DNA from 3 places in the Streptomyces albiaxialis genome. Region 2 is predicted to be linked to each of the others. Evidence: riboswitches for the same ligand, from Rfam matches in the RefSeq annotation. Region 2 holds a riboswitch; each other region holds the start of a gene.

The links. Region 2 has a riboswitch for cyclic di-AMP ahead of ABD343_RS08335 (peptidoglycan DD-metalloendopeptidase family protein). Riboswitches for the same ligand answer to the same signal wherever they lie in the genome.
Region 1: it holds a riboswitch for cyclic di-AMP, as region 2 does, so the genes downstream of both, ABD343_RS28835 (M23 family metallopeptidase) here and ABD343_RS08335 (peptidoglycan DD-metalloendopeptidase family protein) in region 2, are expected to answer to the same signal.
Region 3: it holds a riboswitch for cyclic di-AMP, as region 2 does, so the genes downstream of both, ABD343_RS10405 (M23 family metallopeptidase) here and ABD343_RS08335 (peptidoglycan DD-metalloendopeptidase family protein) in region 2, are expected to answer to the same signal.

The regions. Positions count from the first base shown of each region.
Region 1 covers NZ_BAAAPE010000014.1:43,167-49,559, reverse strand. The annotation lists gene ABD343_RS28845 (M16 family metallopeptidase) at 1-23, shown strand, start outside; gene ABD343_RS28840 (M16 family metallopeptidase) at 53-1,423, shown strand; cyclic di-AMP (ydaO/yuaA leader) riboswitch at 1,660-1,823, shown strand; gene ABD343_RS28835 (M23 family metallopeptidase) at 1,837-2,691, shown strand; gene ABD343_RS28830 (HPr family phosphocarrier protein) at 2,863-3,144, opposite strand; gene ABD343_RS28825 (bifunctional acetate--CoA ligase family protein/GNAT family N-acetyltransferase) at 3,267-6,071, shown strand; gene ABD343_RS28820 (DUF5998 family protein) at 6,137-6,393, shown strand, end outside.
Region 2 covers NZ_BAAAPE010000005.1:57,908-64,300, forward strand. The annotation lists gene ABD343_RS08320 (non-ribosomal peptide synthetase) at 1-372, opposite strand, end outside; gene ABD343_RS08325 (NADP-dependent oxidoreductase) at 922-1,854, opposite strand; gene ABD343_RS08330 (MarR family winged helix-turn-helix transcriptional regulator) at 1,977-2,510, shown strand; cyclic di-AMP (ydaO/yuaA leader) riboswitch at 2,827-3,035, shown strand; gene ABD343_RS08335 (peptidoglycan DD-metalloendopeptidase family protein) at 3,041-4,243, shown strand; gene ABD343_RS08340 (glutathione S-transferase C-terminal domain-containing protein) at 4,284-5,198, opposite strand; gene ABD343_RS08345 (hypothetical protein) at 5,314-5,445, opposite strand; gene ABD343_RS08350 (TetR/AcrR family transcriptional regulator) at 5,506-6,114, opposite strand; gene ABD343_RS08355 (RidA family protein) at 6,186-6,393, shown strand, end outside.
Region 3 covers NZ_BAAAPE010000006.1:27,848-34,240, reverse strand. The annotation lists gene ABD343_RS10415 (phosphatase PAP2 family protein) at 1-630, opposite strand, end outside; gene ABD343_RS10410 (PP2C family protein-serine/threonine phosphatase) at 917-2,284, shown strand; cyclic di-AMP (ydaO/yuaA leader) riboswitch at 2,515-2,676, shown strand; gene ABD343_RS10405 (M23 family metallopeptidase) at 2,688-3,842, shown strand; gene ABD343_RS10400 (aldo/keto reductase) at 4,181-5,125, shown strand; gene ABD343_RS10395 (PPOX class F420-dependent oxidoreductase) at 5,189-5,614, opposite strand; gene ABD343_RS10390 (hypothetical protein) at 5,607-6,329, opposite strand.

The DNA.
Region 1 (6,393 bases), on a different contig from region 2:
AGCTTGAGGAGACCGGCCAGTGAGCGACGCCGACGCGCCCGCGGGCACGACCATGGAATTCCACCCGCAGCCCTCCAGCGGCACACCCAAGCCCTGGGCCTTCCCCACGCCCGAGCGCGGCACGCTGCCCAACGGCCTCACGGTGCTGCGCTGCGACCGCCCGGGCCAGGAGGTCGTCGCCGTCGAGGTGAACCTCACGGCGCCGCTGGACGCCGAGCCCGAGGGCCTGGACGGCGTGGCGACGATCATGGCCCGCGCGCTGAGCGAGGGCACCGACAAGCACGACGCGGAGGAGTTCGCCGCCGAGCTGGAGCGCTGCGGCGCCACCCTCGACGCCCACGCGGACCACCCCGGCGTCCGTGTCTCGCTGGAGGTGCCGGTCTCGCGGCTCCCGAAGGCGCTGGGGCTGCTCGCCGACGCGCTGCGCGCCCCGGCCTTCCCGGACGGCGAGATCGAGCGCCTGGTGAACAACCGCCTGGACGAGATCCCGCACGAGCTGGCCAACCCGGCCCGCCGCGCCGCCAAGGAGCTGTCCCGGGAGCTGTTCCCGGCCGAGTCCCGCATGTCGCGCCCGCGCCAGGGCACCGAGGACACGGTCGCCCGTATCGACGCCGCGGCCGTACGGGCGTTCTATGAGGCGCATGTGCGCCCCGCGACCGCCACCGTCGTCGTCGTGGGCGACCTGGAGGGCGTCGACCTGGACGCGGCGCTCGCCGACACCCTGGGCGCCTGGACCGGCTCGTCGGCCGAGCCGCGCCCGGTGCCGCCGATCACCGCGGACGACGCGGGCCGTGTCGTGATCGTCGACCGTCCCGGCGCCGTGCAGACCCAGTTGCTCATCGGCCGCGTCGGCCCGGACCGGCACGACCGCGTGTGGCCCGCGCAGCTCCTGGGGGTCTACTGCCTGGGCGGCACCCTCACCTCCCGCCTGGACCGCGTCCTGCGCGAGGAGAAGGGGTACACGTACGGGGTGCGCGCCTTCGGCCAGGTGATGCGCTCCTCGGCCGAGGGCACGGGTGCCGCGCTGCTGGCCATCAGCGGCTCGGTCGCCACGGACGTCACGGGCCCGGCGCTGGACGACCTGTGGAAGGTGCTGCGCACCCTCGCCGCCGAGGGCCTGACGGACGACGAGCGGGACGTGGCCGTGCGGAACCTGGTGGGCGTGGCCCCGCTGCGGTACGAGACGTCGGCGGCCGTCGCCGGGACGCTGGCCGACCAGGTCGAGCAGCACCTGCCGGACGACTTCCAGGGCGAGCTGTACGCCCGGCTGGCCGAGACCGGCACGGTGGAGGCGACGGCGGCGGCCGTCAGCGCCTTCCCTGCCGACCGTCTGGTGACGGTCCTGGTCGGTGACGCCTCGCAGATCGCGGAGCCCGTACGGGAGTTGGGGATCGGCGAGGTCAAGGTCGTCAGCGGAGGCTGACCTCGGACCGGTGCGACACGGAGGCCCCGTGGAAGTGGTACGTCCGCTTCCGCGGGGTCTTGTCGTGCGGTCGGCGTGTGACCCGTGGGACCGTCAAATGTCCGATTGGTTCAGTGTTGTGGTGAGAAGCGGTGTGGCGTGTGCGACAAACTCCGGGATTCGTTTGGCGCCCCGGAGACGCCCCGCTTAGCGTCGGTGCCGCTGTGCGTCAGAAGTGACCGCGCCCGCGGCCGACGCCCAGTGAATCGCCGAGTCCCGAAGACCCGTCAGGGTTCGAGGGAGCCGGGGACCCACACGAAGTCCCTGGGGTGAATCGGGCGACCCCGCCAGGGGTTGCCCGTAGGAGACCTTCCTGCTCCGAACCCGTCAGCTAACCCGGTAGGCGAGAGGGAAGGAAAGGAGTACGCCAGCCCATGGCGTTCACCCGTGCCACCGGGAAGCACCGACGTCCCAAGCAGCCCAGCCGTATGCGCCGTGCCAGTGCCGGCGCGGCGGGCATAGCCGGGCTCACCGCCGCAGGCGTCGTCGGGACCCTCGCGTCCCCGGCCCTCGCCTCCGACGGTGGGCAGTCCGACGTCCACGACACCGGCCTCACCCACGCCATCGAGGCGCGCGGCGACCTGGCCGAGGCTGTCGACCAGCAGGCCCAGGAGGCGAAGACCGCCACCATCCAGGCCGAGGCCGAGGCCGCCGCCAAGGCGGAGGCCGCCAAGACCAAGGCCGAGGCCAAGAAGAAGGCCGCCGAGGCCAAGCGCAAGGCGGCGGCCGAGAAGGCCCGCGAGAAGGCCAAGGAGGCGCGCGCCGAGAAGGCCACGCAGACCGCCTCCCGTTCGGCCGCGCCCCAGCGCGCCGCGGTCGGCGGCGGCGGTTACGTCGCGCCCGTCGACGGCGCGGTGTCCACCGGCTACAAGACCGGCGGCAGCATGTGGTCCTCCGGCAGCCACACCGGCATCGACTTCCACGCGGGCATGAACACCCCCGTGAAGTCCGTCGCCGCGGGCGAGGTCGTCGAGGCCGGCAACGGCGGCGCGTACGGCAACAACATCGTGATCAAGCACGAGGACGGCACGTACACGCAGTACGGCCACCTGAACTCGATCGGCGTCTCCGTCGGCCAGTCCGTCACCGCGGGCCAGCAGATCGGCCTCTCCGGCTCGACCGGCAACTCCTCGGGTCCGCACCTCCACTTCGAGGCCCGTACCGGCCCCGACTACGGCTCGGACATGGACCCGATCGCGTACCTGCGCCAGCACGGCGTGAACGTCTGATCCAGGTCTTCCGGCGAACAGCCCCCGGCGGCGGCCGGGGGCTGTTTCATGTCCCGAGGCCCCAGGGGCGAAGGACGCGACGGACAGAGCGAGAGCGGGCGCAATGCGAGAGCGGGCGGAATCCGGTCAGGGATTCCACCCGCTCTCGTGGTCCGCGGTCGCCGCGGAGCGTCAGACGGTCTCCGGAAGCTCCTCCAGCCCCTCGGAGACCAGCTTCGCCAGACGGTCGAGCGCCGGACCGGCGTCCTCCGCCTCCGAGGCCAGCACGATCTCCTCGCCGCCCTCGGCACCGAGGCCCAGCACGCCCAGCATCGAGGCGGCGTTCACGGGGGAGCCGTCGCCCTTCTGGATCGTGACGGGGACGCCGGCGGCCGAGGCGGCACGGACGAAGATCGAGGCGGGGCGGGCGTGCAGGCCCTCGGCCCAGCCTACGGTGACGCGGCGCTCAACCATGGTGTTGCCCTTCGGGTTCGTGTGAGATGACGTATGGAGTTGTCTAGACCAGTTTCGCACGGCGACCGGAGTGCGGCGTTCCAGGGCGTGCCCCCGGCGTACGCCGCCGTACGCTGGGCCTCATGCGGACTCCCCAGGAGCGTGCCTACCCGACCCACTGGGAAGCGGACGTCGTGCTGCGCGACGGCGGGACGGCGCGCGTCCGTCCCATCGCGCCGGACGACGCCGAGCGCCTGGTCAGCTTCTACGAACAGGTCTCCGACGAGTCCAAGTACTACCGGTTCTTCGCACCATACCCGCGGCTGTCCGACCGTGACGTACGGCGCTTCACGCACCACGACTACGTGGACCGCGTCGGCCTCGCCGCCACCGTGGGCGGCGAATTCATCGCGACCGTCCGCTACGACCGCATCGACGCCTCCGGCCGCCCCGCCTCGTCCCCGGCCGGCTCCTCCTCCGAAGAACAGGCCGAGGTCGCCTTCCTCGTCCGCGACGACCAGCAGGGCAGGGGCGTCGCCTCGGCGCTCCTCGAACACATCGCCGCCGTCGCCCGCGAGCGCGGCATCCGCCGGTTCGCCGCCGAGGTGCTGCCCGCCAACACCAAGATGATCAAGGTGTTCACGGACGCGGGCTACTCCCAGAAGCGCAGCTTCGAGGACGGCTCGGTCCACCTCACCCTCGACCTCGAACCGACCGAGGAGTCCCTCGCCGTCATGCGCGCCCGCGAGCAGCGTGCCGAGGGCCGTTCCGCCGAACGGCTGCTCGCGCCCGGCTCCGTCGCCGTCGTCGGCGTCAGCCGCGGCCCCGGCGGCGCGGGCCGCGCGTCCCTGGAGTCCCTGCGCACGGCGGGCTTCACCGGCCGTACGTACGCCGTGAACCGGGCGCTGCCCGAGGGCGTCACCGAGCTGGCCGGGGTCCCGGCCCACCGCTCCGTGCGGGACGTACCCGAGCACATCGACCTCGCCGTGATCGCCGTGCCCGCCGCGCAGGTGACCTCCGTGGTCACCGAGTGCGGCGAGTGCGGCGTCCAGGGCGTCGTCGTCTACTCCGACGGCTTCGGCCGCGACGAGCAGCGCGAGCTGGTGCGGCTCGCCCGCTCGTACGGGATGCGGGTGATCGGGCCCAACGCGCTCGGCCTCATCAACACCGACCCCGGCGTCCGCCTCAACACCACCCCCTCTCTCCGCACCCCCCGGCGCGGCCGGATCGGGGTCTTCACCCAGTCCGGCGCCATCGGCATCGCCCTCCTCGACGGGCTGCACCGGCGCGGAACCGGCCCCTCCTCCTTCGTCTCGGCGGGCAACCGGGCCGACGTCTCCGGCAACGACCTGCTCCAGCACTGGGACGAGGACCCGGACACCGACGTCGTGCTGATGTACCTGGAGTCCATCGGCAACCCCCGCAAGTTCACCCGGCTCGCCAAGCGCACCGCCGCCCGTAAGCCCGTCGTGGTCGTCAAGGGAGCGCGGCAGCGCGGCAGCGCGCCCCCTCCGGGCCACGCGGCGCCCGCCTCCAGCACGCCCGACGCCACCGTCACCGAGCTGCTGCGGCAGGCGGGCGTGCTCATGGTCGACAGCTTCACCCAGCTCCTCGACAGCGGCGTGCTGCTCGCCAGCCAGCCCCGCCCTGAGGGGCCCCGGGTCGCGATCCTCGGCAACACCGACGCGCTCAGCCTGCTCACCTACGACGCCTGCCTCACCGACGGCCTCCGCCCCCGGCCCGTCCTCGCGCTCCCCGCCGAGGCGACCCCGGCGGACTTCGCGGACGCGCTCCGGGAGGCGCTCGCCGACCCCGGCACGGACTCCGTCGTCGTCACGGCGATTCCCTGGGTGCCCACGACGGCGCCCGACGCGGGGCCCGACGCGGGGCCGGACGCAGCGCCCGACGCGGGGCCGGACGCAGCGACCGACGGGGTGCCGCCCGCCCCGCCCGCCGGGCTCGCCGACGCGCTCGCGGAAGCGCTCGGCGACGCCACCAAGGGCGCCACCAAGCCCGTCGCCGTCGTCCACCTCGCCCTGGAGGGCCTGGACCCGGCGCTCGCCGCCCGTGGCATCCCCGCTTACGGGGCGCCCGAGCGGGCCTCGCGCGCCCTCGCGGAGGCCGCGCGCTACGCCCAGTGGCGCCGCGAGGCCGCCACGCCGGGCCGTGTCCCCGAGTTCGAGGCCGACGAGCAGGCCGCCGCCGCGCTCCTCGCGCGCGCCACGGCGCCCGATCCGGCCGCGACCGTCGCCACGGCCCGCAGCCACGCCCTGGACGCCGAGGACACCGCCACGCTGCTCGCCGCCTACGGCCTCGACGTCCAGCCCACGCTCCCCGCGCCCGACGCCGACGCCGCCGTGGAGGCCGCGCGGCGCCTCGGCTTCCCCGTCGCGCTCAAGGCCACGGCCCCCCACCTGCGGCACCGCGCCGACCTCGGTGGCGTACGCCTCGACATCGCGGGCGAGGGCGGGCTGCGGCGCGCGTACGGGGAGCTGACCGCGGCGCTCGGCACCCCCGGCGAACTGCGGCCCGTCGTGCAGGCCATGGCGCCGCGCGGCGCCGGCACGGTCGTGCGCGCCGCCGTCGACCCCGGCATCGGCGCCGTCCTCTCCTTCGGCCTCGCCGGTACGCCGTCCGAGCTGCTCGGCGATGTCGCGCACCGCCTCGTGCCGGTCACCGACCGCGAGGCGGCGGCGCTGGTGCGGGCGATCCGGAGCGCGCCGATCCTCTTCGGCTGGCGCGGCGCCGAGCCCGTGGACACCGCGGCGCTGGAGGACGTCCTGGTGCGGGTCTCGCTGCTCCTCGACGACCACTCCGAGGTCGTCTCCGTCGAGCTGGACCCGGTGGTCGTCGCGCCGCGGGGCGTGACCGTGCTGAACGCCTCGGTACGCGTGGCCCCGCCTCCGCCGCGCCCGGATCTGGGGGCCCGGCGCCTCCCGGCGTACTGAGGCGTGCGGTGTCCCAAGTTTCGGGAGGGGGCGGGCCCCAGAGACGGGCCCGTAGGATGGCAGGCATGGCGAAGACCGGTACGACGACCCAGGGGCTGCGCGCGGCGATCGAGCGCAGCGGCTACTACCCGGCTCTCGTGGCCGAGGCTGTCGAGGCCGCGGTGGGCGGTGAGCCCGTGTCCTCCTACCTCGTGCACCAGGAGACCACGTTCGACAGCAACGAGGTCCGCCGCCATGTCACCGTGCTCGTCCTGACCGGCACCCGATTCCTCGTCAGCCACACCGACGAGCAGGCGGCCGACGGCACCTCCCCGTCGCCCTA
Region 2 (6,393 bases):
GAGCGCGACGAGGGCTCCGCGGGCGAGCGGGCCCCGCGCGAGGTCGAACGGCGTGGCCGCGTCCTCGCGTCTCAGCTCCGCGAGCCGCGCGGCGGCGGCGTCGGCGGGCAGGGCGGTGAGGTCGTGCGTCTCCAGGGCGAAGCCGGTGCCGGGCGGGCCGACGATCTGCCGGACCTCGCCGTCGACGGCCACGAGGCGGGTGCGCAGGGTCTCGTGACGGGCGGTCAGCGTGTCCAGGGCGCGGCGGAGGAGGTCCGGGTCGAGCGGGCCGCGGAGGGTGAAGGCCATCGGCTCGTTGTAGGCGGCGTTCGCCCCAGGAAGCTGGGAGAGGAACCACAGCCTCTGCTGGGCGAAGGAGGCAGGGACGGACATGGGCGCGCTTCCCCTCTCGCACGGTACGGGGGGTGGTGGGGTGAGGAAGAGGAGGTCACGGGAGTCGCGGGACAGGGTGGCGGCCGAACGGGACGGCGGCGCCGACAACACCGACAACGTTGCCAGCGCGTGCCGGACTTGCCCTTCCGCGCTCGTTCTCCGGCATGCCGCGCACCAGCTCCCAGCTCTCGGCGCCGCACGCGTGCGGCAACGTCAGGGACACCGGCGCCGGCCGGGGCCGCCGGGACACCTCACGATGATGATCACCCCTCGGGTGGCTGTCAATGGCACCCTTTCCGCTGCGCACACGCCCTGGACGGACCGGCGCCGCGCCGGAACGACCGCTTCCGGAGGGCCCGTTGAGGGCGCGGCCACGCGGTGGCACGGCCCTGGCCACACGGTGGCACGGCCCTGGCCACACGGTGGCACGGCCCTGGCCACACGGTGCACGGTCCTCGACGGGCCCTCCGGCGCCGGTCCCGGCGCGTGCGTTCATCCGGGTCCGGGGCTGGGCCGGACCGGCCCCTCCGGGAGCCCCGGGCGGCGCCGTCAGCCGGCGAGCAGGACGGTCTTGCCCGGGAGCCGTCCCGCCTCGGCGTCCGCGTGGACGGCGGCGAGGTCGGCGAGGGGACGACGGTCGGCGACGTCGATACGCAGCTCGCCCGCGTCGACGCGGCGGACGAGCCCGGCGAGCTGGTCCGCGTCGCTGCGGGCGAAGACGTGCGAGGTCCGCACCCCGCGTCCGGCGTCCTCGGGCACCTCGGTGGTGGTGCTGACGAGGACACCGCCGTCCCGGGCCAGGCCGACGAGGTCCCCGGTCTCCTCCGGCGAGGTGCGGACCAGGTTGAGCACCACGTCGTACGGCCCGTCCGCCGCCTCGGTGAGCGGGGCCGCGGTGTAGTCGAGGACGCGGTCGGCACCGCGGGCGCGGATCCGCTCGGCCTTGCCGGGGCTCGCGGTGGCGGTGACGCGGGCCCCGGCGCGGTGCGCGAGCTGGACGGCGTAACCGCCGACCGCGCCGCTCGCGCCGTTGATCAGGATGCGCTGGCCGTCGCTCAGCCGCGCGTGCTCGAACAGGGACTGCCAGGCGGTGAGCCCGACGGCGGGCAGCGCGGCGGCGTCGGCCGGCTCGACCGCCGTGGGGGCGGCGGCGAGCGCCTCGGTGGGGGCGAGCACGTACTCGGCGGCCGCCCCGGGCCCGTTCAGCGGCAGGAACGCCACGACCGCGTCGCCCTCGCGCCATCCCCCGGCGCCGGGGCCGGTCGCGGCGACCGTCCCGGCCACGTCGATGCCCGGGGTGTGCGGGAACGCGAGGGGGAACGCCTCGCGCAGAAAGCCGGCGCGGATCGACGCGTCGACCGGGTTGAACGAGGTGGCGGCCACCCGCACCAGCACCTGCCCCGCGCCCGGCACCGGCCGCTCGGCCTCCTCGTGGACCAGGACGTCGCTGTCGCCGTACCGGTGGTATCGCACTGCCTTCATGATGTCCTCCACAGTGATGTGCTTCGAATTCGAAGTACATCCTCACCCTAAACTGCTTCGATGTCGAAGTAAACAAGTAGCCGGTTCCACTCCTTCGATCTCGAAACACATAAGGTGGGGCGATGACGGAGACCGACGCGCAGCGAACCGAAGAGCAGCCACTGCGTCCCGAAGAGCTGGGGACCTACTTCGCGCTCATGGAGGCCGTGAGCCTGCTCCAGCACGCCGTCGAGCGGCACCTGCGCGCCGAGGGCGACCTCAGCTACGTCCAGTTCCAGCTCCTCGCGCGCCTGGCCGGGTCCGACGGGGCGCTCACCATGACCGAGCTGGCCGACGGCGTGGTCTACAGCCGCAGCGGCCTCACCCACCAGGCCGGGCTGCTGGAGAAGGCCGGGCTCGTCACGCGCGGCCCCAGCCCCGACGACCACCGGGCGACCCTCGTCGCCCTCACCGAGGCGGGCCGGGAGCGCGTGGACCAGGTGCTGCCCGGTCACGTCCAGGTCGCGCGCCGCCTGCTTTTCGACCCGCTCTCCGCGCAGGACGTGGAATCCCTCGGCTCGATCATGACCCGCGTCCGCGACCACATGCGCGACCTGCCGCCCCGCTCCGCCGCTCCCCGGCGGGGGCGCGGCGGAGAGCAACGCGCGAACAGTTAGGGCATTTCGGGCATAAGCGTCGATACAACCTCTCGACGGCCCTTCCTCCAGGGCGACTTCGGGCGCCTCCGGAGGGCCCTGGTCGGTGAGTCGACTCACAGGACGCAGCTCACACCAGGGGGGCCATCCCTGACATGTCCGTACCGCACACCTCTGTGTTTTCGCAGCGCACGCCGGAATTGTGATCTCCATGCGGGCCTTCTGCGGAGAATTCCGACGAGCCTGTCAAGCACCCCGGAAAACGATCAATTGTTTGTCGCGCCCAAATCGGTGTGCTTAGGGTGCACGAGCTGTCGCCGACCCAGTGCGGCAGCTCGCCGCCCAGACGCCGAATCCTGCCGCTGGCGCGCGAAAACAACACCGTTGGCAGGAGCGGGGGAACCAGGTAAGCGCCTCGCCGGACCTTCAGGGGTCCGCCCGGGGCTTGGGGTGAAGCCGCACTGGCGCGCGAAACGTGCCTTTGCGGCCGGGCTACTACTCCGGCCCGAATCCGACAGCTCACCTCGTAGGCGTAGGAGAGGAATTCCCCTATGTCCGGAGCGCATGCTCGAAAGTCCCGTCGCCTTCGCATAGCCGCCTCCCTCGCGCTGACCGCGGGTGGCGCGGGCGTCGTCCTCCCGCTCGTCACCGCCGGCCAGGCCTCGGCCGCCTCGGTGGACACCTGGGAGAAGGTCGCCCAGTGCGAGTCCAGCGGCAACTGGCAGGCCAACACCGGCAACGGTTACTACGGCGGCCTGCAGTTCAACAACTCCTCCTGGGCCGCCGCCGGCGGCACCAAGTACGCGCCGCGTGCCGACCTGGCCACCAAGGACCAGCAGATCGCCACCGCCGAGAAGCTCCTCGCCATGCAGGGCCCGGGTGCCTGGGCCTGCGCCGGTGCCGGCGGCCTGACCTCGGGCGGCCCCAAGGCCGACGTGAACCCGGACGGCAACGCGCAGTCCAGCACCCAGAACGCCGCCAAGCCGCAGCAGCAGGCCGCGCCGAAGCCCGCGCAGCCCAAGCCCGCGAAGCCGGCCCAGCCCGCGAAGCCCGCGCCGCAGACCGGTGGCAGCGCGTACGTCGTCAAGAGCGGCGACACCCTCCACAAGATCGCCGCCGCGCACGGCGTCGAGGGCGGCTGGAAGGCCGTCTACGACAAGAACCGCAAGGCCGTCGGCGACAACCCGAACGTGATCTACCCGGGCCTCAAGCTGACCGTCAGCGGCTCCTCCGCGTCCTCGGCCCCGTCCGACAAGGGCGCGAAGCCGCAGGGCTCCGTCTCGGGCCCGGCCAAGAAGGCCGCCCCGAGCGCCGCGCAGAAGTCCGCCCCGGCCGCCCCCTCCTCCTCGACGGGCTACGTCCGTCCGGTCCCGGGCGGCACCAGCACCCCGTACCAGGCGTCCGGCGGTAGCTGGTCCAGCGGCAGCCACACCGGCGTCGACTTCACCGCCGCCTCCGGCACCCCGGTGAAGTCCGTCGCCGCGGGCGAGGTCGTCCAGGCGGGCAACGGCGGTGCCTACGGCAACCAGGTCGTCATCAAGCACGCCGACGGCAAGTACACCCAGTACGGCCACCTGTCGTCGGTCAACGTCCAGGTCGGCCAGAAGGTCGGCGCGGGCAGCCAGATCGCCCTGTCCGGCTCCACCGGCAACTCCACCGGCCCGCACCTGCACTTCGAGGTGCGCACCGGCCCCGACTACGGCTCGGACATCGACCCGGTCTCGTACCTGCGTGCCCACGGCATCTCCGTCTGAGCTGCCACTGAGCACCACCCCGGCCTGACCGGCCGGTTCCTTACCTCGCGGTCCGATGGGCGGCATCCCTCGCGGATGCCGCCCTTTCGGCGTTCCCGGCCCTTCCGGGGAGGTGCGCCTCCCAGTCCACGATCCGTACGGCGGCGCCCGCCGCCTCCTCGCCGCGGCACCGGGCGTGATGCCGCCGGGCGATGCCGTCGAGGTCCAGATTCCCGCCGAAGGCGGGGTGCGCGGCCAGCCTGCGCGCGTACGCCCACAGGTGCGGGTGGGCGGTGACGCGGTGCACGGCCGAGGCGTCCAGGTGCCAGCGGTGCACCGTGTCGAGCTGGACGAGCGTGACCCAGACCCGTACGTCCGCGACCGTCAGCCGGTCCCCCAGCACGTGTGTGTCGTGGGCCAGCCGCCGCTCCAGCGTTCCCAGGCTGTCGAGCAGAGTGGCGAGCGCCCGCTCGCGGTCCCCCTCCCCCGCCCCGGGCTCCCCGGCGCGCTGCGCGGCGGCGGCGATGCCCCGGCCGCAGAGCCGGCCGACCTCCTCGCTCTCCCGTTCCGCGCCGCGCGTGAGGGGCGCGAGGGGCGAGCCCTCGGCGCCGCCGAAGCGGCGGACCAGGTCGGCCAGGATGCCGGGCGCGTGCGTACTGACGATGCGCCCCGTCCAGTCGTCGCTGAGCACCGGCGCGACGGCCGGTCCCCGGTGCCGGTGCGCGCTGGCCTCGTACAGCGGACGCAGCGCGGCGTACTCCCCGTCCGGCGCGTCGGGCACGGCGGGCAGCAGGCTCACCCGCACGGCCGCGTCGGGGCCGAGCAGGCTGTGGGTGACGGCGAGGCCCAGACAGCGGGGACAGGACAGGGCCAGGTGCAGTCGGTAGCGATGCGGGACGGGGTGGTGGCCGCTGCGCGCGTCGCGGCCGATCCTGCCGCGGAGGGAGGGCTCGGCGTTCGGGGGCTGGAGGGACATACGTCTCCCTGAAGGTTTCGGGTGCGGCGGGGTACGGCGCAGGGGTGTACGGGGGTACGTGGGCGCCGGAGTGCCCGGGTGCGGAAGGCGCGGCTGACGAGAGGGTGCGAGGGCGTCAGGCGCGGCGGAGCGAACTCGCCGCGCTGCACACGCGGAGCAGATCGATGTGGCGACGCGAGGTCAGCGGGGGCTGCTGGATCGCGCGGACCGTGGCGTCCGCGTCCGCGTCCGGCTCTGAGCGCCCCATGCTTCCCACCTCTTCGTCAGGAAACCCTTCGTGGAGTGTCGAGGCGCGTCCGGGAGCCCGTCAAGGCCGCCGCCAGCCGCGTGCGACCGAGCGGCGGCAGCGGTCCGGCTCGTCCCCCGCGCCGGTGAACAGGGCGGTGAGCAGGGGCACTCCGTGCGCGAGCGCCTCCGGCGGCAGGGGGCCCGTGGCGACGAGGGAGGCGAGGCCGTGGCCGATCGCCCAGCTCTGTGTGGCCAGTTCCAGCGGGTCGACGTCCTCGCGGAAGCGGTCCCTGGCCTTGGCGCGTTCGACGGTACGGACGAGGCAGTGCAGCGTCTCGTCCGCGGCCCCGGCGTCTTCGAGGGCGAATCCCGCGTCGAACATGACGCGGTAGAGGTCCGGGCTCTCCAGGGCGTTGGCCAGATAGGCGGCCCCGAGCGCGGCGAGGTCGCGCACGGGGTCGGCGGTCATGGTGACGGCCGTGAGTTTGCCGTTCAGGCGCGTGAAGCCCTCTTGGCGGAGGGCCGTCCAGAGGCCGTCCATGCCGCCGAAGTAGGTGTAGACGGCCATCGTCGACACGCCGGTCCCGGCGACCAGGGTGCGGAGCGTGACCGGCTGCCGCGTCCGCAGCATGTGCGCGGCCCGGTCGAGCAGCAGGGCGCGGACCGCCGGATCCTTCGTTCTCGCCATGACCCCACATTACATAGCGCTGCTATGTTTTGATGACGTCCACGTCCGCTACGTCTGGAGAGAGGCCGATCATGTCCGTGACCCTGGTGAATCCCGAGGGATTGCCGAAGCCCGAGGCGTACCGGCAGTTGTCGGTGGCCACCGGTTCGAAGATGGTGTTCCTCGCCGGGCAGGTCGCCCGCGACGCCGACGGCACCCCCGTGGGCGGCGGGGACTTCGCCGCCCAGGTCGAGCAGTGCTACCTCAACATCGCCACAGCGCTGGCCGAGGTCGGCGGCT
Region 3 (6,393 bases), on a different contig from region 2:
GGCCGTTCCGGTGACGAGCGCGTCCGCCGTCATCACCGCCGTCGCGATCGACGCACCCAGCGCGAGGCCCGCGAGGGCGTCGGTCGCCCAGTGCACCCCCAGATAGACGCGGCTGGCGCCCACCAGGACCGAGCACGCCAGGGCCCCGCCCCACAGCGCGGCGCGTACGGCCCGTGAGGCGACACGCTCGCCGATGACGTACGCCAGGATCAGCAGCACGGCCGTGGCGATCACCGTGTGCCGGGAGGGGAAGCAGAAGCCCTCCTCGGGGATCGCCCAGAGCGCCGACGGGGGGCGGTGGCGGTCCGTCGTCTCCTTGGCCAGCGTCGCGAGGGCGACGGAGAGCGCGCCCGTACCGCCGACCAGCAGCAGCGGGCGCCAGGCCCGCTCGCGCCAGGAGACCAGCAGGGCGCCCAGGACGGTGACGAAGAGGAGCGGGTACTTCGAGGCGTGCGTGACGACCTTCATCGGCCCGTCGAGCGCGGCGGCACGGTGCTCGACCGCCCCGTTCAGCACCGGCTCGTCGACGAACCCCGTCTCCCGCTCCAGCACCAGCCCCGCGCAGACGGCGAACGCGATCAGCGAGACCAGCAGCGTGGCCACCACCAGCGGCACGGCCGAACGGGACATCGCGGAACCACTCCAGACCGGACGACGGAGGGACGGGGTGAGGTGAGAGGGGCGGTGAGGTGACGGGAGCGTTTCCACGCCCGTCGCGGCGCCACGCCGTCCCCTGCGCGCCTGTACCGGAACGGAGGCGTCACGACACCCGGAGGGCGCATTCGGTGCGCGTACGGGGACGCGGGCGGGGCGCATACGGGAAGCGAGCGGAAGCGCAAGCAGGGTGCAAGCGGGGCGCGGCGCGCGGGGGCGGGGCCGAGTGGCCGTCGGGCCGCTCAGACGTCAAATTAGGACAGTGCAGGAGAAGAGCGACCAACCGGACGATGAGTACAGCCCTGAGTACCAGCGCGAGTGCCGGACCGGACGCCGGCGCGATGACCGGTCCGACCCCGAGGGCTGGACGCGGCCCGCCGCGCCCGACACCGACAGGGACCGGCCCGCCGCCGGGGACAGGCACCGCACGGCGAACGACGGGCACGAGGGTGGCCGGGACCGGGGCCGGGACCGGGACCGGGGCCGGGACCGGGACGGGGGCCCGTACCACCGCACGCTGCGCCGCTACGCCCGCGTGCTGCCCGCGGCCTTCATCGTGCTCGGGACGGTGATCGAGATCCTCCGCCCCGGCCTGACGATCTCGGCGCTCTTCGCCGCCGCGCCCATCGCCGCCGCCGCGCTCCAGACGATGCGCGCCACGGTGATCACCGGAATCGTCTCGTGCACGACGATCAGCCTGCTCGCGGCGTTCTTCGACCACGACGTGGAGGGCTTCGAGCGCGAGCTGCCCGCGCTCGCCGTCGTCGCCGTCTCGCTCCTCGCCGTCGGCATCAGCTATCTGATCCGCCGCAACGACGAGCAGCTCGCCAGCGCCCGTATCGTCGCCGAGGCCGCGCAGCTCGCCGTGCTGCCCGCGCCGCCCTCGCGGGTCGGCGGGCTCATCGTCGCCGCGCGCTACAAGGCCGCGCAGACCGACGCCAGCATCGGCGGGGACTTCTACGCCGTACAGCACACGCCGCACGGCGTACGGCTCATCGTCGGCGACGTCCGGGGCAAGGGGCTCGGCGCGGTCTCCGCGGTCGTCATCGTGATCGGCGCGTTCCGCGAGGCGGCCGAGGAGGAGCCGACGCTGGCGGGGGTCGCCGCGCGGCTCGACCGTTCGCTGGAGCGCGAGGGGCAGCGGCGGCTCGGCATCCAGCAGTTCGAGGGCTTCACCACCGCCGTCCTCGCCGAGCTGCCCCCGGTCGCCGAGGGCGCGGCGACCCGCGTCCTGCGGCTCATCAACCGGGGCCATCCGCCGCCGCTCCTGCTCGACCACGGCACCGTCCGCTCGCTCGACCCCCGCGTCCCCGCGCTGCCGCTGGGCGTGACGGAGCTGGGGGTCTGGCCGGACCGCGCCGACGAGTTCGCGTTCCCCGCGGGCGCGCAGCTCCTCCTCTACACCGACGGACTCTCCGAGGCGCGCGACGAGGACGGCGAGTTCTACGACCCCGTACAACGGCTGTCCGGCTGCCCGTTCGAGGACCCCGACGCGGTGCTCGACATGCTCGTACGGGACGTCGAGGCGCACACGGGCGGCGGGACGTCCGACGACATGGCGCTGCTCGCCGTGGGCCGCCCGGAACGGCCGGGGCGGGCGGCGTCGCAGGCCGCGTCACGCACCTGTTAGCGGTTACGCTCCGCGATTCTCCGCCTCAACTCCGGTGACCACGCGCCCCAATTGGCCCCACCTGCCCCGGAAAGTGCTGGCCATGGTGACTACGAATTAACGGGAACGGCTTGGAATCACGGGCGCGCTTCTATTAACGTCCGATAACGCAGCGCGGTCGTCACTGTCGTCACGAGAGACGGCACCGTGCGCCGTCGCCGAATCCCGCGCGTGCGACACCACGAGCGACAACTCGTCGGGCACCGCACGCACCTCGGGAACCGGGGAACCACCCCTTCGTGTCAGCCCAGACCCGGAGGATGGGGTGAATCGGGCCGGTTCGCGCCGTCCCGTAGGAGACCTTCCTGCTCCGAACCCGTCAGCTAACCCGGTAGGCGAGAGGAAGGAAAGGAGAACGCCCCCCGTGGCGTCCAGGTCGCAGAGGCATGCCCCCGAGGTCGCGTACGACCCGTTCCACGACGACGACGGGTCGGCGCCGTACGACGCGTACGGCCCCTATGACGCGTACGGCCCCTACGACGCCGCCCCCGGCGCCGGGGGCGAGGAGACCTGGGAGGAGTGGAACCCCACCGAGGAGTCCATCCGCCCGGTCCGCGGCCGTCACCGCGTCGGCAAGCAGCGCAGCGGCGGCATGGCCCGCAGCGGCGCCGTCCTCGGCGTCGGCATGATCGCCGCGGTGGGCGCGGGCGGCATGGCCACCGCCAAGGACAAGGACCCGGCGGCCATCTCCATGCCCGACCTGGGCTCCGTCGCGAACCTGGGCGAGCACCTCCCCGAGGCCGAGGACCTCCCGGGCGTCGGCGACCTCATATCCGACGACTCCGCCTCCGGCGACGCGGACGAGCTGGCCGGCGCCGCCGCCGAACAGCCGCTCACCCAGGCCGGGCTGACGCAGGAAGAGGCCGCCGAGGGCACCACCGACGCGGGCGAGGCGCTCCGCGCCCGGATCCTCGCGCAGGCCGAGCAGCAGAAGCACAACACCGAGGACGAGGCCCGCGAGAAGGCCGCCACCGAGGCCGCCCAGAAGGCCGCGGCCGAGGCGAAGAAGAAGGCGGACGCCGAAGAGGCCAAGCAGAAGAAGGCCGAGGCGGAGCGCAAGCGCAAGATCGCCGAGGAGAAGAAGCGGAAGGCCGAGGCCGAGCGCCGCGCCAAGCTCGCCCGCCAGTACGTCGTCCCGGTCTCCAACTACCAGCTCAGCGCCGGTTTCGGCCAGGCGGGCGGCATGTGGCAGAGCGACCACACCGGCCAGGACTTCGCCGCCCCCAACGGCACCCCCGTCAAGGCGATCCACTCCGGCACGATCAAGGAAGCGGGCTGGGCAGGCTCGTACGGCTACCGCATCGTGCTGGAGCTGGAGGACGGCACCGAGATCTGGTACTGCCACCTCTCCTCGATGACCAAGTCGGCCGGCGAGAAGGTCGGCACCGGCGACGTCGTCGGCCGCGTCGGCTCCACCGGCAACTCCTCGGGCCCCCACCTCCACGTCGAGGTCAGGCCCGGCGGAGGCGACCCGGTCGCGCCGCTGCCGTGGATGCGCGAGAAGGGCATGAACGTCTGACGGGAGGCCCTCAGGTCTCACGGACCCTCGGGTCTCACAGACCCCGGGTCTCACGGACCCCGGGTCTCACAGGCCCTCAGGTCTCTCCTGTCACGCAGGACCCACCCCCCACACCCACACCCCGCGTCGTCGCCCCGCACCGCCGAGGCACGCCGCACGCACGCACGTACACGCGAACGCACGTACGCGTACGTACCCGCGCTCCCGCCTCAGCACGTCAGGAGGGGACGGGGCGGCGACGGCGGGGCCTCACAGACCCGGCGGTCCTGGCGGACCACCCCCCGACGCCAGGACCGTCGTCCATGACCGCATGCCCTCACGCGCGCTACGGTCGCCTCATGCCACTGCGTACGCACAAGGTCGGACAGCTCTCGGTCTCCTCCCTCTGCCTCGGCGGCAACGTCTTCGGATGGACGGCCGACGCCCCCACGTCCTTCGCCGTCCTCGACGCCTACACCGAGGCGGGCGGCAACTTCCTCGACACCGCGGACACGTACGCCTCCTGGGTCGAAGGACTCCAGGGCGGCGAGTCCGAGACCGTCCTCGGCGACTGGCTCGCCGCGCGCGGCAACCGCGACCGCGTCGTCCTCGCCACCAAGGCCGGCGGCCACCCGCGCTTCAAGGGCCTGGCCCCGGACACGCTGCGCGCGGCGGTCGACGCCTCCCTGGCCCGCCTCCGCACGGACTACATCGACCTCTTCTACACCCACTTCGACGACGAGTCCGTCCCCGTCGAGGACATCATGGGCACCCTCGACGAGCTGGTCCGCGCGGGCAAGATCCGTGAGATCGCCGCCTCCAACATCTCCCCCGAGCGCCTGCGGGCCTCGCTCGCCGCCAGCGACCGCGAGGGCCTGGCCCGCTACGTCGCCCTCCAGCCCCACTACAACCTCGTCTCCCGCGACACGTACGAGGGCGAGCTGTCGGCCCTCGCGGCGGAGGCGGAGCTCGCGGTGATCCCGTACTACGCGCTGGCCGCGGGCTTCCTGACGGGCAAGTACCGCCCGGACCAGCCGGTCCCGGACAGCGCGCGCAGCGGCGGCGCCGCCCGGCACCTGGAGACGGAACGGGGCCGCCGCGTCCTGCGCGAACTGCTCGCCGTCGCCGACGAGCGGAACGCGAGCCCGGCGACGGTCGCCCTGGCCTGGCTCGCCGCCCGCCCCACGGTCACGGCCCCCCTCGCGAGCGCCCGCACCGTGGACCAGCTCGGACCGCTGCTGGCCCTGGGGGACCTGGAGCTGACGGAGGAGGAACAGGAGCGCCTGACAAGGGCGTCGGCGTAGGGGGACCGGGGACCGGGGACCGGCGTAGGGGGACGGGGAACCAGGGACCTACCCGGGGGGGGCTTACCGGGGGGCCTGCCCGTAAACACGCCCGACGGGGAGCCGTACGACCTGCCGCTGGTCGGCGATCATCGCGGCCCGGTACTCGTCCCAGTCCGGGTGCTCGCCCTGGATCGCCCGATAGAGCGCGACGAGTTCCTCGACGGCGGCGTCGTACGGCTCCGCGGCCACGGCCGACAGCTCGGCGTCCCCCTCGACGACGGTCCAGGCCCACCCGTCCTCGGACATGACGTGGAAACTGGCGCGGGGATCCCGGAGAAGATTCCGGGTCTTGGCCCGGGAGGCGGTGACGGAAACGCGCACTGTGCGGGTCGCGGCGTCGTAGTGGTAATTGACATTGGACAACTGGGGCCGCCCGTCCCGCTTCAGCGTCACGAGTACGCCGAGCCGGCGCCGGGGCAGCAGGGAGAGCAGAGAGCTGTCATCCATAGGGCTCACTCTCCCGCACCCACCCCTCCTCGGCGAACACCCGACCGGCATACCGCCGCGCGCCCTCATCGGCAGAGGCGACCCGCACCCAGCTCTCGGGCGATTCCCCGAAACGGCCCCGAAGCGCCGCGGAGCCGGCCAACAGCTCGGAGATCAACTCCCCTTGAGGCCGAGCGGCCCGGGGCACGCCGTCCCGAGCCAGCAGCCCGTGCGCGGACACGTACATCTGCGCGTCGAGACCGGACACGGGCACGGGCACGGGCACGGGCACGCGCCGATAATTACGGCCCTCACTCGCGTCCATGACGGCAAGCTGTGCCTCGTCCAGCCAACTGAGAACGAGCGTGGAGGAGCCCCCGTCTCCCATGACGGGCGCAGCGGCAACATACCCGGCAGGACTCACATGCGCGGAAACCCCCACGCTCACGCCTTCCACAAGGGTCGGCGCCATGGGCACCACGCAGGACACCCCGGCAGCGGCAAACTTGTACCGCACCTGAGCGGGCGCCCCATTGGACCCCACGGCGAGAACGGGCGTCCGCCCGGAAAGCGGCGCCACCCGCCGAGCCCCGAGCAGCACATCGATCTCCCCCATCCCGACATCGACAAGCCGCTCCCCATCGAGCAGAGCCGCCCGATCGAGAAGCCGCCCGGGATAGGAGAGGGGATCGAGGAGGGGAACGGGGCCGAGATTCCTGTCGAACGCGGAATGCACAGAGCAAGGGGCCTCTCGCTGAGTACGGGCAGCGGCCGCAGCCATTACACAAGCTCTCTGCTGA